DNA from 2 places in the uncultured Plantibacter sp. genome. Region 1 is predicted to be linked to the other one. Evidence: predicted binding sites of a transcription regulator. Region 1 holds the regulator's gene; the other holds the start of a gene.
The links. Region 1 encodes HrcA, which represses chaperone genes, less so after heat shock. Its sites were predicted from a motif close to TTNGCACTCGNNNNNNNCGAGTGCNAA; they were not measured.

Region 1 (15,147 bases):
GTCCACCAGTCTAAGGTTCGTGGCGGCCTCGTGCGCGGGCTGGTGGATCGTCACCACCGACCGAGCAGCACGTTGAGCGCGGCGATCGCCGCAGGCCCTGCCGTCGAGGTGCGCAGGACGCCCGAGCCGATCCGGACCTCGATCGCGCCGGCCGCTTCGAGCCGCTCCCGCTCCGTCGGCGAGATGCCGCCCTCCGGACCGACGACGAGGACGAGCTCCTCGGCGAGCAGTGCCGACGGGTCGAGCTCCGAGAGCGCGAGTGCCGCGCTGGGTTCGAGGACGAGGACGGTCCGGCCGGCGACGATCGCCGCGAGTCCACGGGTGTCGACGACCTCGGCCACCTCGGGTACCCGGGCGCGGATCGACTGCTTCGACGCCTCGCGCACGATGAGCTGCCAGCGCGCACGGCCCTTGACCGCTTTGTCGCCCTGCCACCTGGAGATGCTGCGCTCGGCACCCCACGGGACGATGCGGTCGACACCCAGCTCGGTCGCCGCCTGGATGGCGAGTTCGTCGCGATCGCCCTTGGCCAGCGCCTGCACGAGGACGAGCCCGGGACGGTTCTCCGGATGCACCACGACCGATTCGACGCGGATCTCCAACTCGCCCGGCTCGCTGCGCACGACCGGTCCGGTCGCGATCAGGCCACGACCGTTGCCGATCGACGTCGTCTCGCCGACCCGCAGCCGACTCACGGCGACGGCGTGCTTCGCCTCGGGCCCACGGAGGGTCACCGAGTCGCCGACACCGGTCGATTCGAGGTCCTCGCGGAGGTACAGCGAACTCATCTCAACCGACGCCGTGGAAGCGGTCGCGGATCTTCGCGAACAGGCCCTGCTGGAACTGCGCGAGCGCCGGAGCACCCTGGCGTCGTCCCGAGGCGAAGCTCTTGATCAGCTCGCGTTCGCGGTGGTCGAGCTTCGTCGGGGTGACGACCTGGACGCCGATCTTGAGGTCACCCCGGCTGTTCCCGCGGAGGCGCGTGACCCCGCGGTCCTTGACCGTGATGACCTCCGAGCTCTGAACGCCCGGTCGCAGCTCGACCTCGACGTCGCCGTCGAGCGCGTGGACGGTGACCTGGCGGCCGAGGATGGCGTCGGTCATCGGGACTTCGAGCGTGCACAACAGGTCGTCGCCGTCGCGGCTGAAGACGTCGTGGTGCTTGACCTTCATCTCGAGGTAGAGGTCGCCGTTCGGGCCGCCTGCCGGGCCGACCTCGCCGCTCCCCGGCATCTGCAGACGCAGACCGGTGTCGACACCGGCCGGGATGTCGACCGAGACGGTGCGGCGGGCACGGAGCCGGCCCTGACCCTGGCAGGTGACGCACGGGGTCGCGATGATCGTGCCGTAGCCGCGGCAGGTGCCGCAGGGCGCCGAGGTCATGACGTTGCCGAGCAGCGAGCGGACGGCCCGCTGGATGGAGCCGGTGCCGTGACAGATGTCGCAGGTCACCGGTGAGGTGCCGGGCTGGCAGCAGGAGCCGTTGCAGGTGCTGCAGAGCACGGCGGTGTCGACCTCGAGGTCGCGGTGGGTGCCGAAGATGACCTCGTCGAGGTCGAGTTCGACGCGCAACAGGGCGTCCTCGCCGCGTGCGCGGCGGGACTTGGGTCCGCGCTGCTGGCCACCCCCGCCGAAGAAGGTGTCGAAGATGTCGCCGAAGCCGCCGAACCCGGCGTCACCTCCGCCGAACCCACCCGCCTGCGGACCGAGGTCGTACTGCTGGCGCTGCTTGGGGTCGCTCAGCACGTCGTAGGCGTGGGTGACCTCTTTGAACCGCTCTGAGGCGTCGGAACCCGGGTTCACGTCGGGGTGCAGTTCGCGAGCGAGGCGGCGGTACGCCTTCTTGATCTCTTCGGGCGTCGCCTCCTTGGCGACACCGAGTGCTGCGTAGTGGTCGGGGTAGTCAGCCACTGAGGGCCTTTCGTTCGAGGTGCGGAAGGTGTTGGAGGACGCGACGAGGATGCGTCACTCGGCGTCGAGGATGCGCGAGAGGTACCTGGCGACGGCGCGGACCGCAGCCATGTTGCTCGCGTAGTCCATTCTCGTGGGGCCGAGGACGCCGAGCCGGGCGATTTCGCCACCAGAGGAACGGTAGTTCCCGGCGAGGACGCTCGTGGTCTCGAGGCCGAACGACGCGTTCTCGCGCCCGATGCTGGCGACCACGCCGTCGCGCTCGGACTCCATCTCACCGAAGAGCCGGAGCAGCACGACCTGCTGCTCGATGGCGTCCAGGACCGGATAGATGCTGCCGGGGAAGTCGTCTTCGGTGCGGGCGAGGTTGGCGGCGCCGGCCATGACGAGGCGGTCCTGGCGCTGCGCCGAGAGCTGTTCGCGCACCGCGTCGACGATGCGGACGGCCGCCGCGCGGTCGAGATCGGCGATGTCGGCGGGGACGTCGCCGATCGCGTCGTGGGCGTCGAGGAGTGGACGGCCCGCGACCGCCTCGTTGCACAGCGAGCGGAGACGCGAGATGAGGTCATCGTCGACCGGGCTCTCCGTCTCGATGAGCCGCTGCTCGACGCGGCCGTTGTCGAGGATGATGACCGCGAGCACACGGTTCGGGGTGACGCTCACCAACTCGAGGTGCCGGACGCGCGCCCGGGAGAACATCGGGTACTGGACGAGCGCGACCTGGTTCGTCAGCTGCGAGAGCAGCCGCACCGTGCGGTGCAGGACCTCGTCGAGGTCGCCGGACGCACCGAGGAAGGTCTCGATCGCCGTCCGTTGGGCGTTGTTCAGCGGGCGGCGGTCGGCCAGGTGGTCGACGAACATCCGGTAGCCCTTGTCGGTCGGCACCCGGCCGGAGGAGGTGTGGGGGGCGGCGATGAGCTCTTCGTCCTCGAGCTGCGCCATGTCGTTGCGGATGGTGGCTGCGGAGACCCCGAAGGAGTGGCGGTCGACGATCGTCTTGGACCCGACGGGCTCTCGCGAGGCGACGTAGTCCTGCACGATGACGCGGAGCACTTCGAGACCGCGATCCGACACCATCTCGATCTCCTCCCGTCATCCACCTCGGAGCGCCGACCATCAGCACTCGAAGACCCTGACTGCCAATCATATCGTGGCCTCCGCGCAGCCGTCCCTTGCGCGGCCCCGTGCCGCGGGAATACCGTTGGCCGCAGGCGTGGGTCCCTGATGAGCGACACCTGGTGCGATACGCTCAGCTGGACCAATTGAATATCACTCTCCGTGAAAGGTGCGAAGATGTCCGATCCGAACGCTCAGCCGCCCGTCGACCCAGCGAAGGGCGGGTCGGTTCCGCCTGCAGGAGATGGCGCGACGCCCCCTCCCGCAGCTCCGCAGCAGCCGCCCGCAGGCGCCTACCCGCCCCCGCCCGCCGGTGGCTACGCGCCGCCGCCGCCCGCTGCCGGCTCCTACCCGCCGCCGCCCGCAGGCGCCCCGCAGTACCAGCAGCCGTACGCCGCCGCTCAGCCCATGAGCCCGTCGGACGAGAAGCTCTGGTCGACGCTCATCCACATCGGCGGGATCTTCTTCGGATTCATCCCCCCGCTGATCGGCTACCTGGTCCTCAAGGACCGCGGCCCGTTCATCAAGGCGCACACGCTCACCGCGCTGAACTTCCAGCTGACGATGCTGATCGCGCTCGTGGTCGGCTCGATCCTGACGATCGTCGTCGTGGGTCTGTTCATCATCATCGCCGTCTACGTCGTCGTGATCGTGTTCAGCATCATCGCCGCGATCAAGGCGAACAAGGGTGAGCTGTACAGCTACCCGCTCACGATCCAGTTCATCAAGGCCTGATCCGTCGAGTACGAGCACAGCCCCGTCCGGTCCGCCGGGCGGGGCTGTTCTGCGCCTCGGGCAGGGTCAGTCGCCGACCAGACGCCGGACGACCGCGTCGGCGAGGAGCCGTCCGCGGCGCGTGAGCTCCAGCCGTCCGAGCAGGGCCTGCCGTGCGTCGACCAGTTCCTCGGCGATGAGCCCGGCGACCGCCGTACGAGCCTCGGGGGCGAGCGTCCGGATGGGGATGCCGTCCCGCGTGCGGGTGAGCAGCAGGATGCGTTCGAGTTCCCGCGTCTCGTCGTCCAGGGTCTCCCGCCCGGCGGCCGGCGACTCCCCCGCCGCGATCCGCTGGGCGTACGCCGCCGGGTGCTTGACGTTCCACCAGCGCACCCCGCCGACGTGACTGTGCGAGCCCGGGCCGACACCCCACCAGTCCTCGCCGGTCCAGTAGGAGAGGTTGTGCCGGGAGCGGTGCGTGTCGTCCGTCGCCCAGTTGCTGACCTCGTACCAGCCGTACCCGGCTTCGGTGAGGAGATCGTCGGCGAGCTCGTACATGTCGGCCTGCAGGTCCTCGTCGGGGGTCCCCACCACGCCCGAGCGGATCTGGCGCGCGAGTTTCGTCCCGGGTTCGACGATGAGCGAATAGGCCGACACGTGGTCCGGTGCGCAGGCGATCGCCGTCTCGAGTGAGACGCGCCAGTCGGCCAGGGTCTCCCCCGGCGTCCCGTAGATGAGGTCCAGGCTGACGCCGAGGCCGGCTTCGCGAGCCCACTGCACGACGAGCGGCACCCGAGCCGGATCGTGCGTGCGCTCGAGGGTGGCGAGCACGCTCGGCACCGCGGACTGCATCCCGAAGGACACCCGGGTGAATCCGGCTTCGGCGAGCGTGCGGAGGTAGGCGGCGTCGACGGAGTCGGGGTTCGCCTCGGTCGTCACTTCGGCGCCGGGCGCGAGGTCGAAGTTGTCCGTCACGCCACGGAGCATCCGGACGAGGTCGTCAGCAGGCAGGAGGGTCGGCGTGCCGCCACCGAAGAACACGGTCGAGACCGGTCGGTCGGGGACGGTCGATGACGCCAGGACGGACTTGCCGAAGCGGAGTTCCGCGACCGCCTCGTCGGCGTAGTCCGATTGCTTCGCGCCGCGGAGCTCGGTCGCCGTGTAGGTGTTGAAGTCGCAGTAGCCGCATCGGACCCGGCAGAACGGGACGTGCAGGTAGACCCCGAAGTTGCGCTCGTGGGCACCGACGGCCGCCGTCTCCGGGAGGAGTCCGTCGGACGGGGCCGGATCGGCGAGTGGAAGGGCGCTCGGCACGGTCCGTCGCTCAGACGCCGCGCGACGGCAGGAGTGCGCGGAGGTAGGCGTCGTTCATGGTCTTGCGGCGACGCTTGGAGCCGACGAGCTTCGCGGCACCCTTCGTCGGGCGGAAGAACGAGCGCACGACGATCCAGACGGAGTCGTCCTCGCGCTGCTCGATCGTGAAGGACTGCTCACCGCTCTCCGGATCGCCCTCCATCGTGCCGATGGCCAGGCTCACGTGACCCGGCTCCTCGGTGACGGAGATGACGCGATGCGGTCCGACGAGCGGTTCCCCGCCGACGGTGCCGGCGAAGACGACCGTCGTGCCCGGCGTGATGAACGGCGTGCCGTCCTCGGCGAAGCGCTGCTCTTGGTGCGTCTCGATGGGTTCCAGCGGCGTACCGTCCTCGGCGAAGGCGATGCCGCCGTACTGCACGCCCGTGCCGGGGTGCACCTCGGAGATCTCCACGCCGCTCGAACGGTGCAGTCCCCAGGTGAGGAGGGCGCTGCTCGCGAGGGCGAACCGCTCCTCTCCGCTCCCGAGGCGGAACTCGTCCTCCGACGGCACGTAGCCCTCCGGCGGGTACTGCATGAGGTCGGTCCGCTGGGTGGCGCCGACGGCCGCGTAGTCGACCGCTTCGTCCTCGAACGAACTGCGTCGTGCGTTCACTTCTTGTCCTTCGTCTCCACGTCCCCGGACAGCGCTGCGATGAACGCCTCCTGAGGCACCTCGACCTTGCCGACCATCTTCATCCGCTTCTTGCCCTCCTTCTGCTTCTCGAGGAGCTTGCGCTTGCGGGTGATGTCACCGCCGTAGCACTTGGCCAGGACGTCCTTGCGCATGGCACGGACCGACTCGCGGGCGATGATCCGCGCACCGATGGCGGCCTGGATCGGCACCTCGAACTGCTGGCGCGGGATGAGCTTCTTCAGGCGCTCGGTCATGAGCACACCGTAGGCGTACGCCTTCTCGCGGTGGACGATGGCGCTGAACGCGTCGACCTGGTCGCCCTGCAGGAGGATGTCGACCTTCACGAGGTCGGCTGCCTGCTGGCCGGAGGGCTCGTAGTCGAGCGACGCGTACCCCTGCGTGCGGCTCTTCAGGTGGTCGAAGAAGTCGAAGACGATCTCACCGAGCGGCATCGTGTACCGCAGCTCGACGCGGTCCTCGCCGAGGTACTCCATGCCGAGCAGCGCACCTCGACGGCTCTGGCAGAGTTCCATGATGGTGCCGACGTAGTCCTTGGGGGCGAGGATGCCCACCTTGACCATCGGCTCGGACACCTCGAGGATCTTGCCGGAGGGGAACTCGCTCGGGTTGGTGACGGTGACGACCTGCTTGTCCTCCGTCTTCACCTCGTAGGTGACCGACGGCGCTGTGGCGATGAGGTCGAGGTCGAACTCGCGCTGCAACCGCTCGGTCACGATCTCGAGGTGCAGGAGGCCGAGGAAGCCGACGCGGAACCCGAAGCCGAGGGCGACGGAGGTCTCCGGCTCGTAGTTGAGCGAGGCGTCGGAGAGCTTCAGCTTGTCGAGCGCGTCGCGGAGGATCGGGTAGTCGCTGCCGTCGATCGGGTACAGACCGGAGAAGACCATCGGCTTCGGGTCGGTGTAGCCCGGGAGGGCGTCGGTCGCCGGCTTCACCGCGGTCGTGACGGTGTCGCCGACCTTCGACTGCCGGACGTCCTTCACGCCCGTGATGAGGTAGCCCACCTCACCGACGCCGAGGCCCTTGGTGGGCGTCGGTTCCGGCGAGCTGACACCGATCTCGAGGAGGTCGTGCACCGCGCGCGTGGACATCATCTGGATACGCTCGCGCGGACTCAGCTGGCCGTCGATCATGCGGACGTAGGTGACGACGCCACGGTAGGTGTCGTAGACGGAGTCGAAGATCATGGCGCGCGTGGGTGCGTCCGGGTCGCCCACGGGGTTCGGGATGCGTCCGACGACGCGGTCGAGGAGGTCCTCGACACCCATGCCGGTCTTGCCGGACACCCGCAGGACGTCTTCGGGCTCGCCGCCGATGAGGCTCGCGAGCTCCTTCGCGTACTTGTCGGGGTCGGCCGCCGGGAGGTCGATCTTGTTGAGCACCGGGATGATCTCGAGGTCGTTCTCGAGAGCGAGGTAGAGGTTCGCGAGCGTCTGCGCCTCGATACCCTGAGCGGCGTCGACGAGGAGGATCGCGCCCTCGCACGCGGCGAGCGACCGCGAGACCTCGTAGGTGAAGTCGACGTGCCCGGGGGTGTCGATCATGTTGAGCGCGAAGGTCTCGCCGTTGAGCGACCACGGCATGCGCACGGCCTGGCTCTTGATGGTGATGCCGCGCTCGCGCTCGATGTCCATGCGGTCGAGGTACTGCGCCCGCATGTCGCGGTCCGAGACGACGCCGGTGATCTGCAACATGCGGTCCGCCAGGGTCGACTTGCCGTGGTCGATGTGGGCGATGATGCAGAAGTTCCGGATGAACGCCGGGTCGGTCGATGCCGGCTCGAGGGCCTTCACTGCTTGGGGGCTCACGCGTTCCTCGGGGTCAGGGGTGGAATCGGGCAACCCTCATTGTCCCACGGCGGGGAGCACCCGCGCTGCGGTACCCTGGATTGCCAGAACTCAGCCCGACTGGTAATGTTGCCTGTTGGCTTGCGTGTGAGTTGAGACCACACGAGAACTCGCTTGAAGACGCCCTCTTCCGTCCGACGGCACCGAACATCATTTCCTCGAACCGAAAGTTGACCCAACGTGGCAAACATCAAGTCGCAGATCAAGCGCATCGGCACCAATAAGAAGGCCAACGAGCGCAACAAGGCCGTCAAGAGCCAGCTGAAGACCGCCATCCGCGCAACCCGTGAGGCCGTCGTCGCCGGCGACAAGGCTCAGGCCGAGTCCGCTCTCAAGCTCGCCTCGAAGAAGCTCGACAAGGCCGTGAGCAAGGGCGTCATCCACGAGAACCAGGCAGCGAACCGCAAGTCGGCCATCGCCAAGCAGGTCAACGCGCTCTAAGCGACACCAGCTGCAAGGCCCCGGCGTTCCTCGGAACGTGCGGGGCCTTTCGCGTCCCCCGGGCACGCCGGTCCCTGAGCGCACAACCGGTCCCTGAACGCGCACTGGTCCTTGAGCGCACACGGGTCCCTGAGCTTGTCGAAGGGCCGCCCGCCACCACGGCCAGCTCGACGTTCTACCGCCTCGACGGGTTACCGCTCTGAGAGATCGACCCCGCGTGCCGCGATGACGCCGACGAGCCGCTCGAGCGCGAACACCGGGTCGCGGCTCGCGCCCTTCACGCCGGCGTCGGTCTCTGCGAGCATCTGCACCACGCGGCCGATGCCGGCGTCCGTCCAACCGGACAGGTCCCGACGGGCGCGGTCGACCTGCCACGGCGCGAGACCGAACTGCTGGGCGATCTGCCCGGACCCGCCGCGTGCCGAGGACACCTTGGCCATCGTGCGGATCTTCATCGCGAACGCGGCGACGATCGGCACGGGGTCGGCACCGGAGTCGAGCGCCTGCCGCAGGGCGAGCAGCGCCTCCCCGTGACGCCCGGCGATCGCGGCATCGGCGACGTCGAACGCGCTCGTCTCGAGTCGACCGCCGTAGTACTTGTTGACCGTCTGCTCGGTGATCTCCTCGGACGCGTCGGCCATGAGCTGACTGCACGCGGCTGCGAGCTCGGCGAGGTCGTCGGAGAAGGCTCCGACGAGTGCCCGGAGCGCCTGGGGCGTGATCCGCCGACCGGCCGTCTTGAACTCAGCCGCGGCGAAGTCGGCCTTGTCGCTGTCCCGTTTGAGTTCCGTGCAGACGATCTCGACACCGCCACCGGTGCCTGAGCGGATGGCGTCGAGCAGCTTCTTGCCGCGCACGCCTCCGTTGTGCCGCAGCACGAGGTAGGCGCCCTCCGGCGGTGCTTCGAGATACCGGATGGCTTCGGTGAGGAACTGGTCGGAGCACTTCTCGACCTGGCTGACGCGGACGAGCCGGGGCTCACCGAAGAGAGACGGGCTTGCCACCGTGAGCAGCTCGCCCGGGGCGTAACTGTCGGCGGCGACGTCGTTGACCTCGAGCGAGGGGTCTTCGGAGACGAGGAAGTCGCGCAGCCGGCGGATCGCCCGGTCGGCCAGGAAGGACTCCGTGCCGGACACCAACACGATCGGCGCCGGGCGGATCTCGGACCAGCCGAGTTGCGGGATCGCCGCCGAGGCCTTGGCCGCCGTCTTCGCCTTCCCGCGACCGGCGGAACGTGGTGCAGCCACAGCGGCTCCTCTCGACCGTCCGAGTCTACCGGCGACCGCCGACGCCAGGCGGGGCGGTCGGCGGCTCACCCGCCGCGCTCCGACCACACGCGGAACCCGCCACCGTCGCCCGGGCCGAGGACGATGGTCCCCGACTCGTCCGTGCGGAGGACCTCGGCACCGGTGGCCTCGTAGAGCTCGAGCGCTGAGCGCGTCGGATGCCCGTAGCCGTTGTCGGCCCCGACGGAGACGAGCGCCACCGTCGCGCCCACCCGGCGCGCCAGGCGGTCGCTCTGATCGGCCGAACCGTGATGCGACACCTTGACGATGTCGACCGCGTCCCCGAGCGTGTGCCGACCGAGTAGCCGGTCCTGTGCCTCCTCACCGAGGTCGCCGAGCAGCAGCACCGATGCGTCGAGGAGATCGAACCGGACCACCACGCTCGCATCGTTCCCCGGTTCGACGCTGCCTGCCGCGGGGTCCGGCCACAGGACGCGCCATGGCGCCGCGCTCTCCGGATCCCCCAGCACCCCCTGGTCTCCGGCGCCGGCCTGTCGCACCTCGGCACCGGCCGCTCGGAGCACTCGAGCGATGCGCTCGTCCTCCGGGTCGTCGACCGGCCCGAGCAGCACCTCGTCGACCCTGCCGACGACCGCGTCGAGGCCTCCGACGTGGTCGAGGTCGTAGTGGGTGAGGACGAGCAGCTCGATGCGTGAGACCCCGAGCGCGTCCAAACACGCGCGGAGCGGTTCTGGGTCGGGCCCGACGTCGACGAGCGCGGTGGCGGTGCCCTGTCGCAGGAGGACCGCGTCGCCCTGACCGACGTCGCAGGCGGCGACGATCCAGTCGCCCGGCCGGTGCAGGGCCGGGCCGAGTCCGTCCCCGACCGCCCGACCGCACAGTGCCACGAGCGACACGACCACCGCCACCCCGATCGTCCTCGACCACCGCGGAGGCAGATCCCGACGGAACAGCAGGAGCGTGGCGATCAGGGCCGTCGGCACGGTGACGAGCACGACGCCCAGCGGCCCCTCCGGCCACGGCACCCGCGCAGCAGGGACGCCCTCGAACCACCGGGCCACCGCGGCGATCCAGGTCGCGGGCACCCACCCGAGCCACGCGACGAGCAGTGCGAGTGGTGGTGCGAACGGGACCAGCACGCAGGCGAGCAGTCCGAGCATGGTCGCGGGCGCGGCGGCCGGGCCCGCGAGCAGATTCGCCGGGACACCGCCGAGCTGGATCGCGGGGTCGAGGAGGACGAGCATCGGCTGGCAGGCGAGCTGGGCGGCCGCCGGGATCGCGATGAGGGCCGCGATCCCCCGGGGCAGCCACCTACCGAGCAGGTCCGTGAGGGGTCCGCTCAGGAGCAGGAGACCGCTGGTGGCGAGCACCGAGAGTCCGAAACCGTACTGCCCGGCCAGCCAGGGGTCGGCGACGAGGAGCACGACCACCGCCAACGACAGCGCGGCGAGGCCACGGATCGGCCGCCCGAAGCCGCCCATCACCAGGACGAAGGCAGCCATGAGTGCTGCCCGCTGCACGCTCGGTTGGGGCGTCACGAGGACCACGAAGGCGGCGAGGCACAGTAGGGCACAGGCGATCCTGAGCTTCCGCCCACCGCCGAGTACCGCGACCGCGGTGCTGACGAGCCACACGATGACCGCACAGTTCGCGCCGGACACGGCCGTCAGATGCGAGAGCGAACTGCGCTGCATCGACTCCGTGACCGCGTCGCTCACCTGGCTCACATCGCCGATCGCGAGGCCGGGCAGCAGCTCCCCACCCGGGCCGGGCAAGGTGGACGCGACCCCGACCAGGCCGGAACGCAGTGACGCCGACCAGTCGAGGATCGCCGGTGGCTCCCCCAGCAGCTCGGGTTGTTTCCGTGCGAACAGCAGCGCTGCCCGCGCATCACCCGGTGCATTCCATCGGAGGGGGCCATCGACGCGCCAGCGCTCACCGATCCTCGGCGCCCGATCCGCCGGCACCGGTGCGAAGACGAGGACCGGGACCGAGAGGCCCTCCGGTGCTCCCCCGTCGTCCGAGACCGTCACCAGGTCGGCCGCGAACCGAACCGTGGGTGCAGCCGTGACCGAACCGGTGGGCACGGCGTCGCCGGTCACCACGACCTCGGCGGTGACGGGCGTGCTCCCGAGCGCTTGCAGCGCCTCCGGCTGCCGATCAGGCGCGCGTGCGGCGATCGATGCGGCGACCATGCCGAACAGCGCCGCAGCACACGCGCAGAGCAAGAGTGTCGTGATGACGACAGACCCTGTCCGGCGCTCGCCCGGGCGATACTCTGCACGGCGACGCCGGACGACCGTGCTGCACCCGAGGCAGGCGGAGGCGACGACGAACGCGACCAGTACCCCACCCCAGGCCAGCGTCGGAGCCGCGCTGCAGACGGCCGCACCGACCCAGGTGACCGCCGCCGGGATGAGGAGGCGTGGGAACCGCATCGCGCGCTCACCTCGCCCGGACGTCGGTCCGGCGGCCGCGTCCGCGGTCACACCGTCGCCGCCGCGCGAAGCCCCTCGAGGGTCTTCGCGCCGATGCCTTCGACCGCGCTCAGGTCGTCGAGGGTGGCGAACGGCCCGTTCGCCTCCCGCCAGGCGACGATGCGTGCAGCCAGGGCCTCCCCGATCCGCGGCAGTGCGGTGAGTTCGGCCGCGGATGCCGTGTTCACGTTGACGAGCTGCGAGCCGGACGGGCTCCCGGCAGCCGACCCGCTCGCGCCTCCGCCAGGTGGCACCTCGCCGACCACGGGGACATAGAGCTGCTCGCCGTCGTTCACGAACCGTGCGAGGTTCACGGCACTGGTGTCCGCTTCCGGTAGGAGGCCGCCGGCGGACGCCACCGCATCGAACGCACGTGATCCGTCCGGCAGCCGATAGACACCAGGGGCCGCGACCGCTCCGAGTACATGGATGAACAGCTCTCCCGCCGCCGAGCCGGCGGGCGTGGTCGATCCCGGTGTGGCGGCGGGCACGGCGCTCGCGTCAGCCGACAGCTCCACCCCACCGATCGTCCTGACCGCCCCGCCTGAGGTGAACAGCGAGACGAGGATGGCGACCACGAGCGCCGCGATCACCAGCACGACGACCGCCCCGGCGCGGAACTCCGGGCGCGGTAGCTCACCGAGCACACGGCGCGTGGACGAACGCCTGGACGGCACCGGGTGGGACGTGGGTTCCGGTTCGATGGTCATCCTCGAACGCTACGAGCCCGGACGCCCCGCACCACACGCTCGCCGTCGCCATGGGCACCGACCGCACCGCGACGACCCCTGTGGAGCGCGTTCGCCTGGGATGCAGAATGCAGTCAGCTCACCGAGCGCCTCGGTGTTGACTGGTCGTCTTCCGACCGGGGGGTCAGGCCACTCTGGCTGGCTCAGCCCCCTCTCGCGTCGAAGACTGCCCGAACCAGATCCACAGCGGGCGAGCGGTCACGACGATGAGCACCGCGAACAGGCTCTGATTGATGACGCCGAACCACGAGAGTCCGCCGAGCAGCACGAAGACGGTCCAGTTCACGGCGATGTCGGCGACGATCACCGCGATACCGAGCACGATGCCGGAGCGCCGTCGAAGGACGATCAACACAGCGGTGATGGGGTCCAAGACCGTGAGTGTCACCCAGAACAGCCGGACGCCGGGCGGGAAGCCGCCGTAGACGTCCAACCCGCCGAGGATCAGATCCGCGGTGTGCGTCGTCGTCCCGACGAGGAAGCCGACCACCCACAGGATCTGGAACACGCGGAGCGTTCGTACGGCTGGGGCGGGAGCGATCACCCGGTCATGCTACCGAGGAAGCAGGGCAGACTGCCGCCGGATGGGACAAGCGGATCGGACTCGAGGGTGGCGCCCAGCGCTCCGAGCGTGTTCGGGACGGGCCACAGGGCCCGCCCCGAACCGCATCAACCCTTCGTCGCGATGCTCACCACACGCGGGGCACGCACCACGACGTTGACGATCTCGCGGTCGCCCACGGAACGCTGCACTGCCGCACTCGCGCGTGCGAGCTGCTCGAGCTCCTCGCCGGAGATCTTCGGCGACACCTCGAGCCGTTCGCGGACCTTGCCGTCGACCTGGACCACCGCGGTCACCTGGTCCTCGACCAACAGCGACCGGTCGGCCTTCCGCCACGGCACCAGCGAGACGGACGGCTGGTAGCCGAGCTTGGCCCACATGTCCTCGGCGGTGAACGGTGCGAAGAGGTCGAGCGCCATGGCCGTGACCTCGGCGGACTCGCGCACGGCGGGGTCGCCCGCGCCGGGCCCGGCGTCGATCGCCTTCCGCGTCGCGTTGACGAGCTCCATGAGCCGTGCCACGACGACGTTGAACTTGCCCGCCTCGATGAGCCCTGGAGCCTCCGCGAGGAAGTGATGCGTGACCTTCCGCAGCTTCTCGTCGCCGTCCTTCCAGGCGACGTCGGGCGAGCTGGTGACGTCGTGCGCGACCCGCCAGGCGCGTGCCAGGAACTTGGCCGAACCGGCCGGCGAGACGTCCGCCCAGTCGATGTCGTCCTCCGGAGGACCGGCGAACGCCATCGTGACGCGCAGGGCGTCGGCGCCGTACGACCTCAGCTCCTGAGCGAACTCCACCAGGTTGCCCTTGCTCTTGCTCATCTTCGAACCGTCGAGGATGACCATGCCCTGGTTGAGGAGCGCGCTGAAGGGCTCGGTGAAGCCGACCTTGCCGAGGTCGAACAGGACCTTCGTGATGAACCGCGAGTAGAGCAGGTGCAGGATCGCGTGCTCGACACCACCGACGTACTGGTCGACCGGGGCCCACTTGTCGGCCTCCTTCGGGTCGAACGCGATCTCGTCGGAGGTCGGGTTCAGGAACCGGAGGAAGTACCACGAGCTGTCGACGAAGGTGTCCATCGTGTCGGAGTCGCGCTTCGCAGGCTTCCCGCACGAGGGGCAGTCCACGTTGATCCAGTCCTCTGCCGCCGCGAGCGGGCTCATGCCCTTCGGACGCAGGTCGAGACCCGCGGCGTCCGGCAGCCGCACGGGGAGCTGGTCCTCGGGGACCGGCACCTCGCCACAGGCGTCGCAGTGGATGATCGGGATCGGCGTGCCCCAGTAGCGCTGTCGGGAGATGAGCCAGTCGCGGAGGCGGTAGTTCTTCGTCTTCGCGCCGAGGCCGCTCGATGCGAGCGCCGCAGTGACCTTCGGGATCGCGTTCGCCTTGCTCAGGCCGTCGAACGGGCCGGAGTTCGTCAGGCGACCGTCGCCCGTCAGCGCGACACCCGTCTTGGCGGGATCGATCGACGGGAGGTCCTCCGGCAGCTCACCGTCGACGATGATCGGGATGGCACCGGTGACGGGCTGGGTGGTGTCCACCACGACACGCACGGGCAGGTCGAACGCCCGCGCGAAGTCGAGGTCGCGCTGGTCGTGCGCGGGAACCGCCATGATCGCCCCGTGACCGTAGTCGGCCAGGACGTAGTCGGCCGCCCAGATCGGCAGACGCTCGCCACTCAGCGGGTTGATCGCGTAGCGCTCGAGGAACACGCCGGTCTTCTGGCGGTCGGTCGCGAGCCGTGCGATCTCGCTCTCGCCCTTGACGCTGTCGAGGTAGGCCTGGAAGCGCCCCTTGACCTCGTCGGAGGTGTCGGCGACGAGCTCGGCTGCGAGCTCGGAGTCGGGCGCCACGACCATGAACGTCACGCCGTACAGCGTGTCGGGGCGGGTCGTGTACACGGAGACCGGCTCGGCACGACCCTCGATGGAGAACGAGACGTCCGCACCGTTGGATCGACCGATCCAGTTCCGCTGCATGCTGAGCACCTTGGCCGGCCAGGTGCCCTCGAGCTGGTTGAGGTCGTCGATCAGGCGGTCCGCGTAGTCGGTGATGCGGAAGTACCACTGGGTGAGCTT
Region 2 (15,147 bases), on a different contig from region 1:
CTCGGGCACGAAACCCTCGCACTCGGTCGGCAGGACAGCTGGCCCGGCCGTCGTGTCGCCCCAGTCGAAACGTGGCGCACTCGCCGTCGGCTCCAATGCGGTCCTGATCGATTCGACGAACGGCATGACCGCGGTCCGCGCCGCTTCGTCGGACTCGGCGACGTTGTCGGCTGGCCCATCGATCCTGACCTCCACCCAGCTGTCGCCGATGAGGAACTGCATGCTGCACACATCGAGCACGCGTCCGTCACCGGTGAAGCAGGAGAGCGGCGTGGAGTTCTCCCAGGGGCCAGGCTCGCCCGACGTCCAACCTTCGAAGAACGGCTGCCAGCGGGCTGACGCTTGCGGGAGCACCAGCACCTCCGCCCAGCGCTCGGTCCCGAGCGGAGAGCCTCCCTGAAGCCGATCACGGGGCTCCCCGTTCCCCCAACTGCACTGCAGTCCTCCGAGTGCCACGGGCGCCGTATTGATCGGTGTGGCGATGACGTCATCCGTGAAGGGAGGCTCGAGCACGACGGAGGGAGCGAGCGCCGAGCTGACGATGTCGGCTGGCACGAGGTCCTTGCACCCGAGCCCGTACGAACTGACCGGGGTCGTGGGTCCGGGGGCGGTGCTCGGTGTCGCAGAGGACACCGGTGTGGACGTCTCCGTCGGGGTCGGTTCGGCCGGCGTACACGCGCTCAGCCCCAGAATCACTACGGCGGCGATCGCCGCTCCCCCGATACGTCTCATAGCTCGATCATAGGAACCGTCACCTCGGGAGATATGCCATTCCGATCACGTCTCTACAACGACTGTTCGATCCATGCGCGACGAGCGCACAGGTCGAGGGTCCTCCCCGATGCGGGATGACGAAACGACGCAGGGCGCCTCCCGAAGGAGACGCCCTGCGCAGGTGTTGCTGTCGGACTTAGAAGTCCATGCCACCGGTCGGGTCGCCGGCCGGAGCCGGGTTCTTCTCCGGCTTGTCGGCGACGACGGCCTCGGTGGTGAGGAACAGGCCGGCGATCGACGCTGCGTTGAGCAGCGCGGAGCGCGTGACCTTCACCGGGTCGTTGATGCCGGCAGCGAGCATGTCGACGTACTCACCGGTCGCGGCGTTGAGGCCGTGTCCGACGGGCAGGTTGCGGACCTTGTCGGCGACGACGCCGGGCTCGAGGCCTGCGTTGAGCGCGATCTGCTTGAGCGGAGCGTCGATGGCGACCTTGACGATGTTCGCACCGGTCGCCTCGTCACCGACGAGCTCGAGCTTCTCGAACGCGGTCTTGCCGGCCTGGATCAGGGCGACGCCACCACCGGCGACGATGCCCTCTTCGACGGCGGCCTTCGCGTTGCGAACGGCGTCCTCGATGCGGTGCTTGCGCTCCTTGAGCTCGACCTCGGTCGCTGCACCGGCCTTGATGACCGCCACACCGCCCGCGAGCTTGGCAAGACGCTCCTGGAGCTTCTCGCGGTCGTAGTCGCTGTCGGTGTTGTCGATCTCCTTGCGGATCTGCGAGACACGACCGGCGATGGCGTCGGCGTCGCCGGCACCCTCGACGATGGTGGTCTCATCCTTGGTGATGACGACCTTGCGCGCACGGCCGAGCAGGTCGAGGGTGACGGTCTCGAGCTTGAGGCCGACCTCCTCGGAGATGACCTGGCCACCGGTGAGGATGGCGATGTCCTGCAGCTGAGCCTTGCGGCGGTCGCCGAAACCCGGAGCCTTGACGGCGACGGACTTGAAGATGCCACGGATCTTGTTGACGACGAGCGTCGCGAGAGCTTCGCCGTCGACGTCCTCAGCGATGATGAGGAGCTGCTTGCCCGACTGGATGACCTGGTCGACGATCGGCAGGAGGTCCTTGATCGCGGAGATCTTCTGGTTGGCGATGAGGATGTAGGGGTCCTCGAACACCGCTTCCTGGCGGTCGGGGTCGGTCACGAAGTACTGCGACAGGTAGCCCTTGTCGAAGCGCATGCCCTCGGTGAGCTCGAGCTCGGTGCCGAAGGTGTTCGACTCCTCGACGGTGACGACGCCCTCCTTGCCGACCTTGTCGATCGCCTCGGCGATGATCTCGCCGATGGTGGTGTCGCCGGCGGAGATGGAAGCGGTCGCAGCGATCTCCTCCTTGGTCTCCACCTCCTTGGCGTTGGCGATGAGCTCGACCGTGACGGCCTCGACGGCCTTCTCGATGCCGCGCTTGAGGCTGATGGGGTCGGCGCCTGCGGCGACGTTGCGGAGGCCCTCGCGAACGAGCGCCTGTGCCAGCACGGTCGCCGTGGTGGTGCCGTCGCCGGCGACGTCGTCGGTCTTCTTGGCGACCTCCTTGACGAGCTCCGCGCCGATCTTCTCGTACGGGTCGTCGAGTTCGATCTCCTTGGCGATGGACACGCCGTCGTTGGTGATCGTGGGGGCGCCCCACTTCTTCTCGAGGACAACGTTGCGACCGCGCGGCCCAAGGGTGACCTTGACCGTGTCAGCAAGAATGTTCAGTCCACGCTCGAGGCCGCGACGGGCCTCCTCGTCGAAAGCAATGATCTTAGCCATGTGTGTTTTTCGTCCCTCCCGGACGTCATGAACGTTGTTAGCACTCAATGAGTACGAGTGCTAAGTCGATTCTGGCACTCAGGGGGTGGGAGTGCAAGTGAGCACCGGAGCCCTGAGCGAACTCCCGGGAACCGCCCCGGAACGACGAACGACGCCGCCCACCGGAGTGGACGGCGTCGCAGGAATCGCGTGCCTGATCAGCGGCTACGCCAGGCGCACACCTTCGGCCTGGGGCCCCTTTGCTCCCGTGCCGACCTCGAAGACGACCGCCTGGCCCTCTTCCAAGGACTTGTAGCCGCTCATGTCGATCGCCGAGTAGTGGACGAAGACATCCTGTCCGCCGCCGTCGACCGTGATGAAGCCGAAGCCCTTCTCAGCGTTGAACCACTTGACGGTTCCGTTCGCCATTTCATACTCCCATTGCTGCGTGCTCTCGGCGCCCGACTGTTGCCGGACCCGGACCTGCCATCCGGGATCGGGATCCCGGCGGCCACCCTGCGCCGAAGCGGACCCGGGGGCGAGTCGAGACGGGACGGGATGAGCGGCCAATTCCAGATACTAATCCGGGGCACCGCGCGGATTCACCCCGAAATCGGCAAACGGGGCGGAGTGATACGACAACTCAACATGGAGGAAACACTCCGGAAACACGGCGAGCCGGCGACCTGACCGATCGACCTGCTCCAGCCGCGCTCAGGCGGCCGGCTGGTAGTCCGCGCCGACCACGACGACGATGCGGAGGACCGGTGCCTCGCCTTCCTCGACGGGGATCGCGTACGTGTCCGTGATCTGGATCGGGATACCGCCGAGTGCGTTCGCGATGGCGCGAGCGACGCCCTCCTGCGACGGATCCTGGTAGTAGACGCCGCTCGCCGTGACGTCCTCGGTGCTGGCGTCGCTCGTCGGGATCTGCTGCGTGAAGCCGGCGGCCGAGATCGCCGCCGCCGCCGATGCGGCGAGGCCGGCAGTGGGTGTGCCGTTCAGGACGAGGATGCTGGCCGCGGGGTCGACGACGGGGGCCGCCTCGGTCGGGGTGGGGGTCGGCGTGGGCGTGGCGCTCGGGCTCTGCGAGCCGCCGAAGAAGTCGATGCGGTCGTTCAGTCCGAACAGGGCGAAGGTGCCGATCCCAACAAGGACGAGCGTTGCGACGACGGCGACGAGGAAGGCGATCCAGCCGCGTCCCTTGGGAGCAGGGGCACGGTGTGCGCCGACGCGCTTGAGGTCGGGGACCTCGTCGAAGCGGTCGGGCGGGAAGGATTCAGCCATGGTGTGGTCTCCGGGAGCTGCTCAGCCGTCGGTGCGGGGAGCCGAGGCTCCTCGCGCCGAGAGTCGGGCGTCGCGGGTGCGCTGCAGCCGCTTGATCAGCATGGGGTCGTGGGCGAGGGCGGACGGCGAGTCGATGAGCGCGCCGAGCAGTTGATAGTACCGGGCCGGGGACAGGGCGAAGCGGTCGCGGATGGCGGCCTCCTTGGCCCCGACGTGCTGCACCCAATGGGACTCGAACTCGAGGATCTCGAGCTCGCGCGGCTCGAGGCCGCCCGTCGGCGTCGACGCCTCGTCATCGGCAGGCGTACGCGACGCTGACTGCATGCTCGTCTCCTGCCGATCGGTGCCGATGCGGCGACCGTGGAGTCGTGCTCCGGTCCGCCGTCCTCCAAGTCTATTCAGCCGATGGCCGCCGGGCCGCATCCACCCCGGCGAGGGCCGACGTTCACCGGGAAGGATCAGGCTCGGTGCAGTGTTATGGAATACGTCGGGAGCCGCATGCACGAGGCGGCCCCGCACGTAGGATGACCGAGACGAATGGAGCAGCATGACGTACGACGTGTCGAAGACCGATGAGCAGTGGCGCGAGGAACTCACGCCCGAGCAGTATCAGGTCCTCCGCGGAGCGGCGACCGAACGGGCCTGGACCGGTGAGCTCCTCGACGAGTCACGCGCGGGCCTCTACACCTGTGCCGCCTGCAACGCGGAGCTCTTCAAGAGCGGTACCAAGTTCGATTCCGGCTGCGGATGGCCGAGCTTCTACGAGTCCGTGAACCCCGAGGCGGTGCAACTCATCGAAGACCGTTCCCTCGGGATGGTGCGCACCGAGGTCCGCTGCGCCAACTGCGGCTCGCACCTCGGTCATGTGTTCGACGACGGCTTCGGGACGCCCACCGGTGACCGCTACTGCATGAACTCGATCGCGCTCAACTTCGCCGCGGCCGACACCGCCGAGCCGACGGAGTGACCGAACCGATCGAGCGCCCGGTCCTGGCCGCCGTCGCCGGGCGCCGTTCGTGGTCGAAGGTCACCGACATCGCTCCGAGTGACGCGGAACTCCTCGAGGTCCTCGGGGCGGCCGGTCGAGTGGCAGACCACAGCGCCCTGCGTCCGTGGCGGGTCATCACCCTCCGGGGCGACGACCGGGTGAAGCTCGGTCGGGCGCTCGCGAAGGCGGAAGGCGACTCGAAGCCCTCGACGAAGCCGCTCCGCGCGCCCCTGCTGCTCGCGGTCGTCGTGAGTGTGAAGAAGTCGAAGGTGCCCGCCTGGGAGCAGGAGGCGGTCGCGGCAGGAGTGGCCCACATGGTCAGCCTCCTGCTCGACGACGCCGGTTGGGGCGTGTTCTGGCGCACCGGCGGCGCGACTCGCGCCAAAGCGGTCCGGAAGGCACATGGCCTGAAGAAGGGCGAGGAGCTCCTCGGCTGGCTGTACGTCGGAGGGAAGCCGGGTAACGCTCGCACGGGGCGTCGCAAGACGTTCGACGCGAAGGCGCACCTCAGCTCCATGCCCTGAGGACGGAGTCGCTCACGACATCCGACCGATGACGGCTCGACTCAGTCGGCGGACGACGATGCCGCGGGACGACGCCTGAACCGCGCCGATGCGATCGCCACGGCGGCGAACGCGAGGAGCGTCCCGATGACGGTCGCGACATGCACGCCGTCATCGTCGGTGGGCAGGAGCACGTCCAAAGCGAGCGCGCTCAGGGTCTGACCCGCCACCGTGCCGAGCCCGAGGATGAGCACGCCCGTGTGCTGGACGAGGAACGCGGCCACGGCGATGAACACGCATCCGATCGGGCCGCCGAGGTAGAGCCACCACTCCCCCGGGAGCGGACCGGGCGGCGCGACGATGATCGCGTGCAGCACTGCGGCGACGACCAGCACGACCGTCCCGACGATGAAGTTGATGAACGTCGCGGCGAGCGTGCTCTGCGCCCGCATCTTGACCCGACCGTTGACCGCCTGCTGCCAGCCGATCCCGATCCCGGCGAGCAGCGGCAGGATGAGGAGTCCGAGCGGGATGCTCCCCCCGAGCTCGCCCGAGACGGCGACGCCGACCGCGACGAGGGCGACGACCGCCCCGAGGACGCGCTGGACGCTCAACCCGACGACGCCTCCCGGGCCGAACCCGATCCGGTCGAGCACCAGCCCGCTCGCGGTCTGGCCGGCGACGACCGCGACCGTGAACAGGGCGACGCCGAGCGCGGCGGCGGTGAGCCCCTGCGACAGCACGAGGAAGGCGCCGGCGCAGCCGCCGAGCACCGTCCACCAGGGCATCTCCCGGCGTCGGACGGCACCGATCACCGTGGCGAGCCCGCGACGGCCGGTACGGGAGACGGCGAGTCCGACCGTGAGGATGATCAAGCCGCCCCCGAAGGAGATCGCGGCGGCGGTGAACCCGTCACCGAGACGCGCACCGAGCTCGCCGTTCAACCGGGCCTGCACCGCGATGAAGGCGCCACTGACGACGGCGATGAGGAGCGCGAGCGGTGCTGGGAAACGGGTCACGGGAGGGTTCCTTCCAATGAGGAACCGCCCACTCAGCAGGCTGAGCGGGCGGTTCTCGGCTGGAGCCGACGACGGGACTTGAACCCGTAACCTACGCTTTACAAGAGCGTTGCGCTACCAATTGCGCCACGTCGGCCGACAGGGGCTGGCCCCGGTCTCGTCCATCCTACGATGGCGGCGGATCAGCCGTTGGTCACGGGCGACTCGCTGGCACCCGGCGTCGGCGTGCCGGTGGAGTAGCTCTCGCTCGAGACGGCGAGGACGAACGCAGCGAACTGCTCGGCGTCGGTGAGTGAGCCCGTGTACTGCTTGCCGTTCACCAGGATGGTCGGCGTGCCCTCCACCTTCTTGACGTCCGTCCCGGGCAGCGGGCCGCTGCGCGCACGGTCGGTCGAGTCCTTCACCCAGGACTTGTAGGTGCCGTCGTCGATGCAGGCGTTGATCTTCTTCTCGCCGCCGGAGATGACGCCCTTGGCGATCGACTTCAGCTCGGCGTCGGTCAGGCCCTCGGTGTTCTCCTTGGGCTGGTTCTCGAACAGTGCGGTGTTGAAGGAGAAGAAGTCGTTCGGCGAGTACTCCGCGACGCAGGCCGCCGCGTTCGAGGCGCGCAGCGAGTACTGCGTTCCGAGCGAGAGGTTGCTCAGCGTTGCGAGGGGGTGCACCGTGTAGGTCGCGGCACCGGCCTCGAGCCAACCCTTGACCTGCTCGGCGTTCGTGGTCTCGAACTGACCGCAATAGGGGCAGAGGAAGTCCTGGTAGACGGCGATCTCGACACCGTCGGCGGCGGGGGTCTCGGTGGCTGCCGGCGTCTCGGCCGGGGCAGGCTCCGCGGGTGCGGCCGCATCGTCGGTCGTGCTCGGCGTGGGCGTCGACGCACTGGCCGGGGCTCCGACCAGCTGCAAGCCGGCGGAGACGGTGAAGCCGTCGTTCTTGGCCGCGGTCGGGACCGGTCCGGCGGGCTTGATCGACGTCACGATGATGACCGCCACCACCGCCACGATCGCGAGCGCACCGAGCACGATGCCACCCTGGAGCAGCACCCGGTTGCGGCGGTCGCGGCGCTTCTGCTGCTCGCGCAGCACCCGCGCCTTCTCGCGTGCCGCGTCGCGTCGTTCGTTCTTGGTCGGTCGGTTCTGCGATCCAGCGCCAGACATTGATCCTCGTTTCGGGGGGCTCGCGCTGCGGAGACGAGGCAGCGCCAAACAGAGTAATCGTAGACCTGCCGCCTGGGAGAGGCCCAAACCAGGCCGGGAGCCGGCTGTGCGTCCGCCGGGAGATCCGCTGGCCGCAGCACCTTCCATTCACAGGAGGTCGTGGCATACTGGGACGGCGAACCGGCCATCGATGACGGGTTCGCGTCCATTCACAACGGATCGTCCGGCACGTACCTGCCGGTGAAGGAGAACAACCATGGCGTCTGTGACGTTCGACAACGCAACCCGTTTCTACCCGGGTGGCACCCGCCCCGCGGTCGACAAGCTGAACCTCGAGGTCGCCGACGGCGAATTCCTCGTCCTCGTCGGCCCGTCCGGCTGCGGCAAGTCCACCTCCCTCCGCATGCTCGCCGGCCTCGAAGAGGTCAACGACGGCCACATCTTCATCGGCGACCGCGACGTCACCGACGTGCCGCCGAAGGACCGCGACATCGCGATGGTGTTCCAGAACTACGCGCTGTACCCGCACATGACCGTCGCCGAGAACATGGGCTTCGCGCTCAAGATCGCCGGTGTCGGCAAGGAAGAGCGTGCCACCCGTGTGCTCGAGGCCGCCAAGCTCCTCGACCTCGAGGACTACCTGACCCGCAAGCCGAAGGCGCTCTCCGGTGGTCAGCGTCAGCGCGTCGCGATGGGTCGAGCCATCGTCCGTCAGCCCCAGGTCTTCCTCATGGACGAGCCGCTGTCGAACCTCGACGCCAAGCTCCGCGTCCAGACCCGCACCCAGATCGCGTCGCTGCAGCGTCGTCTCGGCGTCACCACCGTCTACGTCACCCACGACCAGACCGAGGCGCTCACCATGGGCGACCGCATCGCGGTCCTCAAGGACGGCATCCTGCAGCAGGTCGGCACCCCGCGCGACCTCTACGAGAAGCCGAACAACGTCTTCGTCGCCGGCTTCATCGGCAGCCCGGCCATGAACCTGTTCGAGGGCGAGATCGCCGATGGCGGCATCAAGCTCGGCGGCTTCGTCATCCCGGTCGAGCGCGAGATCACCGACGCCGCTCCGTCGAAGAACGTCACGGTCGGCGTGCGACCCGAGGACATCACCGTGTCCAGCAACTCGGGCTCCGGCATCGAGGTGACCGTGGACCTCGTCGAGGAGCTCGGCGCCGACGGCTACCTCTACGGGCACACCGAGGTCTCCGGCAAGCGCACCGACATCGTCGCCCGCGTCGACGGCCGCAACCACGCGCACATCGGCGACACGGTCTTCCTCGCGCCGACGCCGCACCACGTGCACGCGTTCGACTCGGCATCGGGTGAGCGTCTGGGCAACAAGCCGGTCGTGTCCTCCTCGATCTAGTTTCCCGCCGACGATGGTCGAGCGGTCGGTCTCCGATCGCTCGGCCATCGTCGTTTTCGCTTGTCCAGTCTCTGCACGACGATCCCCGAGGAGCGCTCCGCACCATGTCCGGCGCATTGAACATCACCGCTGCCACCGTCGACCCGGCGCTGCTCGACCTCCCCTGGGAGCTCCCCCTCGAGAACTGGCCGAATGAGGCGATCGCCTCGCTCCCGAAGGGCATCTCGCGCCACCTCGTCCGGTTCGCGAACCTGTCCGGCTACGTCATCGCCGTCAAGGAGACGACCGCGGAGATGGCGAAGGGCGAGTACGACATGCTGCGCACCCTGCAGCGCCTCGACATCCCCTGCGTCGACCCGCTCGCGGTCATCACGAACCGGAGCGACCGCAAGGGCCGAGAGCTGCCGAGCGTGCTCGTGACGCGGCACCTGAAGTTCTCACTCCCCTACCGCGCGCTCTTCCAGGGCACCCTCCGGCCCGACACCGCGACCCGTCTCGTCGACGCGCTCGCCGTCCTCCTCGTCCGCCTGCACATCGTCGGCTTCTTCTGGGGCGACGTGTCGCTGTCGAACACGCTCTTCCGGCGCGACGCGGGCGCTTTCGCCGCCTATCTCGTCGACGCCGAGACGGGCAAGCTCTACGAGGGCGGCCTGTCGAACGGGCAGCGTGAGAACGACCTCGAGATCGCCCGCGTGAACATCGCCGGCGAGCTCCTCGACCTCGAGGCCGGCGGACGCGCCGACGCCGAGCTCGACCCGGTCACCGTGAGCAACGGCATCGTCGCCGCCTACCGTTCGCTCTGGAAGGAGCTCACGGGCTCAGAGTCCTTCGACGCGTCCGAGCGCTGGCGCATCACCGAGCGCGTCCACCGCCTGAACGAACTCGGCTTCGACATCGAGGAACTCGCGATCAAGACGACCGACGAGGGCTCGACCGTGCGGATCCAGCCGAAGGTCGTGGACGCCGGGCATCACCAGCGCCGTCTTCTGCGGCTCACCGGTCTCGACGCGGGCGAGAACCAGGCGAGGCGCCTGCTCAACGACCTCGACGCGTATTCGGCCTCGTTCGGGAAGGACGGGTTCGACGAGGAGATGGCGGCGCACGAGTGGCTCATCCGCGTGTTCGAGCCGGTGGTGAAGGCGATCCCCCGCGAACTCCGCGGCAAGCTCGAGCCCGCCGAGATCTTCCACCAACTTCTGGAGCACCGTTGGTTCCTCGCGCAGAACGAGGGTCGCGACATCCCCCTCGCGGAAGCCGTCGGTTCCTACGTGAACACCGTCCTGCGACACCGCCGCGACGAGGCGACCATGATCGTGCCGCCGACCGAGGCGATCAGCATCCCCGCCGCCATGACCGGACCGGTCGACTGGCGAGACCTCGTCTGATCGGGTCCGACACCTCGGCTGATGACAGACAGGCCCTCGGAACGGAGATCCGTTCCGAGGGCCTGTCCTCGTTCGTGCGGTGCGAGCGCCGGTGGCCTACTCGGCGTTCCGGCGACGCGCGATCTCGTACAGCGTCACGCTGGCCGCGATCCCGGCGTTGAGCGATTCGGTCGAGGCCGAGATCGGGATCGACACGACCGCGTCGCAGGTCTCGGTGACGAGGCGGGACAGGCCCTTGCCCTCGCTGCCGACGACCACGAGGATCGGCTGATCGGCGAGTTCGAGCCCCGGGAGGGAGACGTCGCCGTCGCCGTCGAGGCCGATCACGAAGACACCGCGCTCCTTGAACGCTTTGAGCGTCTGGGTGAGGTTGGCGGCCATCGCGACCGGCGTCCGAGCCGCCGCGCCTGCCGAGGTCTTCCACGCGGAGGCGGTGAGGCCCACGCTCCGGCGCTGCGGCAGGATCACGCCGTGACCGCCGAAGGCTGCGGTCGATCGGATGATCGCACCCAGGTTCCGGGGGTCGGTGATGCCGTCGAGGGCGATGAACAACGGGTTCTCGCCACGGGAGATGACCTGGTCGAGCAACTCCATGGGGTGCGCGTACTCGTAGGGCGGCACCTTGATGGCGAGGCCCTGGTGCACGCCGTCGAAGCCGGCCATGCGGTCGAGCTCCGGACGCATGACCTCGAGCACCGGGATCCCGCGTCGGGTGGCGATGCTGAGCGCCTCCTTCACCCGGTCGTCCATCTCGATGCGGGTCGCAACGTACAGCGTGGTGGCGGGGATCTTCGCGCGGAGCGCTTCGAGGACGGAGTTGCGGCCCGTGACGACCTCGGACTCGTCGCTCGACTTCTGCTTGGTCCGGCCGTTCGTGGACGGGCGTCCGTTCTGGCCGGCCGCCTGCCTTGGCTTGCCGGTGCCGCCGGAAGCCGCGTAGCGCTCCTGCGCGGCCTTCCGCTTGCCGGCCGGGTGCCAGGCGCGGTCCTCGGCCTTGGGGGTCGGTCCACGACCCTCGAGCGCCTTACGGCCGAGGCCGCCGGTGCCCTTGGTGGGACCCTTCTTCGCTTTCTTCGGCCCGGTCGGGCGGGAAGGCTTACTTGCCACTGATACTCCAATGTGCTCCGGACGGGGTGTCTTCGATGGTGATCCCAGCCGCTGTGAGTTCGTCGCGGATCCGGTCGGCCGCTGCGAAGTCCTTGGCGACCCTGGCGTCCGCGCGATCGACGAGCAGACGCTCGACGAGTGCGGACAGGGATCGGTGAGTGACGGGGTCGGCGCCCGACGACCACGAGGGGTCGGTCGGGTCGATGCCGAGCACCCGGGTCATGTCGAGGACGGCGACGGCACGCTCGCGCGCCGTCGTCAGGTCGCCGCCGTCGAGGGCGGCGTTGCCGACGCGCACGGCGTCATGCAACACGGCGAGCGCGCGGGGGATGTTCAGGTCGTCGTCCATCGCCTCGACGAAGGCGGCCGGGAGCGTCGCTCGACTGGCGGCCGTGGTCGTCTCGGTGAGGAGGTCGGCGCGGGCGGCACGATCGAGGAAGCCCTCGACACGTCCGAGTGCGGCCTCGGCCTCGGCGAGTGCGCCCGGATGGAACTCGAGTGTCGATCGGTACTGCGCTGCACCGAGGTAGTACCGGACGACGAGCGGCCGGGCTGCTGCCAGGAGGTCGGCTGCGTAGACGGAGTTGCCGAGGGACTTCGACATCTTCTGCCCGCCCGTGACGGCGACCAGCCCGTTGTGCAACCAGTACCGGGCGAAGGGGTCGCCGGCTGCGCTCGACTGGGCGAGCTCGTTCTCGTGGTGGGGGAAGCGGAGGTCGAGTCCGCCGCCGTGGATGTCGAACTCCTCGCCGAGGTACTTGGTCGACATCGCCGAGCACTCGATGTGCCAGCCGGGCCGTCCCTCGCCCCACGGAGACATCCAACTCGCCGAGCGCGGCTCCCCGGGCTTGGTGCCCTTCCAGAGCGCGAAGTCGCGGGGATCGCGTTTGCCGCGCGGGTCGGCGTCGGTCGCGGCCTCCATGTGCTCGGCGCTCTGCCGCGTGAGTTCGCCGTAGCGGCTCCATGAGGCGGTGTCGAAGTAGACGTCGCCGGAGTCGTCGGGGGCCGGGTACGCGTGCCCGGCGTCGATGAGCCGCTCGATGAGCTCCTGCATCTCCGGGATGCTCGCCGTCGCGCGTGGCTCGTAGCTCGGCGGCAGGATGCCCAGGGCGCGGTAGGCGGCCGTGAACTCGAGTTCGTACCGGTAGGCGAGCGCCCACCACTCCTCGCCGGGCTGGGCGAAGCCGCCCTCGACGCCGGCGGCGGCGTTCGCGAGGATCTTGTCGTCGATGTCGGTGACGTTGCGGACGAGTGTGACTCGGAGCCCGGAGGACGTCAGCCAGCGTCGCAGCTGGTCGTAGACGAGCGCGCTGCGCAGGTGCCCGATGTGCGGAGAGGACTGCACGGTCGGTCCGCAGACGTACAGCCCCGCCTCGGCTTCGCGGAGCGGCACGAAGTCCCGGAGGGACTGCGTTTTCGAATCGTAGAGTCGGAGGGCCACGAGACCAGACTAGCCGCCGTCGTCGGGGCATGATGGTCCCATGACCACGGGACGCGACGACCAGCAGGTTCTCCGCGCGCGACTCGCGGCACAGCTCCTCGACGGGAGCCATCACCACTCCCCCACGGCTGCGGTCTCGCAGCTGCTCGCGGTCCAGGCCCAGGACCTCGCTTCGTCGCTGTGGGCGGTCGGCGTCAGGTCGAGCGGCACGACGATGGCCGAGGTGCTCACGGCGCTCGAGGACGGTTCGATCGTCCGGTCCTGGCCGATGCGCGGCACCCTGCATCTCGTCGCCGCCGAGGACCTCGGGTGGCTGCTCGGACTCGGTGTCCCGCGGGTCCGCTCGACGATCGCGGCCAGACACCGTCAGCTCGGGCTGGACGCCGAGACCTTCTCACGCTCGCGTGCGCTCACCGAGCGACTGCTCAGCGGGCATCGGCGCGTGACGAGGGATGCGCTGCTGACGGCCCACACCGACGCCGGGATCCCGATCGACGGACAACGAGGCTCACACCTCATCATGGAACTCGCGATGTCGGGCGTGGTCTGCTGGGGACCGCCCGCGGGGAGACAACAGGCACTCGTCCTGAGCGAGGAGTGGATCCGTGCCCCGCGGGTACTCGAGGCCGACGAGGCGCTCGGGGAGTTCGTCGTCCGGTATCTCACCGGCCACGGCCCGTCGACGATCGCCGACCTCACCTGGTGGTCGAAGCTCACCGTCGCCCAGGCGAAACGCGGCGTCGAGGTGGCCGCCGGACGGCTGGTCTCAGAGTCGCGCGACGGGGTCACCCGCTGGTCGACCGCCGAGGGCATCGGACCTTCAGCTGCTCCACGACCACCGCGGGTGCTCGCACTGCCCGGATTCGACGAGCTGCTCCTCGGCTACCGCGACCGCGAGTTGACGCTCCCGGCGGCGTTCGCAGACCGCATCGTGCCCGGCGCGAACGGCATCTTCCTCCCGATGATCACCGTCGACGGGCGCGTCGTCGGCACCTGGCGCCGACGGACGAGTGCGACCGGCGTCGTCGTCACCCCGACGCCGTTCCAACCGCTGTCGCAGCGGGTGCAGGCGGGGTTCCGACGAGCTGCTGGCGAATACGGGCGGTTCCTCGGGCTCGGTGCGTCGGTCGACGAGGGCACGTCCGCCGACTGAGGACCGACCCGTCAGCGGCGCTCGACGAGGGCGGTGGCGATGGCCGTGACGCCCTCGCCGCGGCCGGTGAACCCGAGCGCATCCGTGGTCGTCGCCGCGACGCTGACCGGTCCGTGGACCAGCGCGCTCAGCACGCCCTCCGCCTCCGCCCGACGCGGCGCGAACCGCGGGCGGTTGCCGACGAGCTGCACCGCGACGTTGACGACGACGAAGCCCGCAGCGTGCAGCCGTTCGACCGCCGCCCGCAGGAAGACCTCGCCGCTCGCCCCGGCGAAGCGGGGGTCGTCGGTGCCGAACATGGAGCCGATGTCGCCGAGGCCGGCAGCGGACAGCAGGGCGTCGACGATGGCGTGGGCGACCGCATCCCCGTCGCTGTGTCCGGCCAGCGGCCGTTCCCCCGGCCAGCTGAGGCCGGCGAGGCTCAGCTCGCCGTCGTCGGCGAAGGCGTGGACGTCGATGCCGATGCCGGTCCTGATCGAGGTGGTCGGCCGTGCGCCCACCTCGTGCTCCTGGTCCCGCTCCCGGTCCGCCAGAAGTCGCTCCGCACGCTGGGCGTCCCACGGGGTCGTGATCTTGAACGCCGCCTCCGAGCCGCCGACGGTGAGCACGGGGTGTCCGGCGTCCGCGTAGAGCGCCGCATCGTCGGTGGCCGCTGCCAGGCGGTCTTCGGCGACGCGGAAGGCCGCGACGAGGGCATCACGCGGGAACGCCTGCGGTGTCTGGACGGCTCGGAGCGCGGCCCGATCCACGGTCTGCTCGACGAGGTCGCTCGCGTCGACCCGCTTGATCGTGTCGGTCACCGCGAGCCCCGGCACGATGCCCCACCCCGTCCGCTCCGCGGCGTCGATCACCCGTTCGAACTGGTCGGTCGGGGTGAGTGCCCGTGCGGCGTCGTGGACGAGCACCGTGCGGACTCCCGGCCACAGGGCGGCGAGTCCGGCGAGGACGGAGGACTGTCTCGTGTCGCCTCCGGCGACGACACGGAGGTGGTCGGCCGCCTTCCCCGCCGCGCGACGACCGATCGTCTCAGCCTCACCGACGCGATCCGCGGGGACCACGACGACGACCTGGACCGCGTCGCGCAGGCGGAAGACCGGGGCGAGCGCGTGTTCGAGCACGGTGCTGCCGGCGAGCGACACGAACGCCTTGGGGATCCCGGCACCGAGGCGCGTCCCACTGCCCGCCGCCACGACGATCACGCCGACGGCCGGGCCGTCCATGGAGGGGTCGGCAAC

Region 2: the regulator HrcA is predicted to act here: its motif matches at 2,568-2,594, upstream of groL (chaperonin GroEL).

What each region holds. Positions count from the first base shown of each region.
Region 1 is NZ_CAUQHZ010000002.1:123,484-138,630, reverse strand. It holds gene RWN05_RS04385 (16S rRNA (uracil(1498)-N(3))-methyltransferase) at 51-788, opposite strand; gene dnaJ (molecular chaperone DnaJ) at 790-1,911, opposite strand; gene hrcA (heat-inducible transcriptional repressor HrcA) at 1,966-2,988, opposite strand; gene RWN05_RS04370 (DUF4870 domain-containing protein) at 3,205-3,762, shown strand; gene hemW (radical SAM family heme chaperone HemW) at 3,829-5,055, opposite strand; gene RWN05_RS04360 (DUF1990 family protein) at 5,066-5,710, opposite strand; gene lepA (translation elongation factor 4) at 5,707-7,557, opposite strand; gene rpsT (30S ribosomal protein S20) at 7,777-8,037, shown strand; gene holA (DNA polymerase III subunit delta) at 8,229-9,284, opposite strand; gene RWN05_RS04340 (ComEC/Rec2 family competence protein) at 9,350-11,722, opposite strand; gene RWN05_RS04335 (helix-hairpin-helix domain-containing protein) at 11,770-12,471, opposite strand; gene RWN05_RS04330 (hypothetical protein) at 12,635-13,054, opposite strand; gene leuS (leucine--tRNA ligase) at 13,180-15,147, opposite strand, start outside.
Region 2 is NZ_CAUQHZ010000003.1:208,411-223,557, forward strand. It holds gene RWN05_RS06200 (hypothetical protein) at 1-354, opposite strand, end outside; gene groL (chaperonin GroEL) at 911-2,530, opposite strand; gene RWN05_RS06210 (cold-shock protein) at 2,735-2,938, opposite strand; gene RWN05_RS06215 (LytR C-terminal domain-containing protein) at 3,224-3,796, opposite strand; gene RWN05_RS06220 (DUF3263 domain-containing protein) at 3,818-4,120, opposite strand; gene msrB (peptide-methionine (R)-S-oxide reductase MsrB) at 4,344-4,763, shown strand; gene RWN05_RS06230 (nitroreductase family protein) at 4,760-5,308, shown strand; gene RWN05_RS06235 (DMT family transporter) at 5,350-6,306, opposite strand; tRNA gene RWN05_RS06240 (tRNA-Thr) at 6,367-6,442, opposite strand; gene RWN05_RS06245 (thioredoxin domain-containing protein) at 6,489-7,460, opposite strand; gene RWN05_RS06250 (ABC transporter ATP-binding protein) at 7,717-8,826, shown strand; gene RWN05_RS06255 (DUF4032 domain-containing protein) at 8,931-10,211, shown strand; gene rlmB (23S rRNA (guanosine(2251)-2'-O)-methyltransferase RlmB) at 10,308-11,318, opposite strand; gene cysS (cysteine--tRNA ligase) at 11,308-12,759, opposite strand; gene RWN05_RS06270 (winged helix DNA-binding domain-containing protein) at 12,800-13,912, shown strand; gene ispD (2-C-methyl-D-erythritol 4-phosphate cytidylyltransferase) at 13,924-15,147, opposite strand, start outside.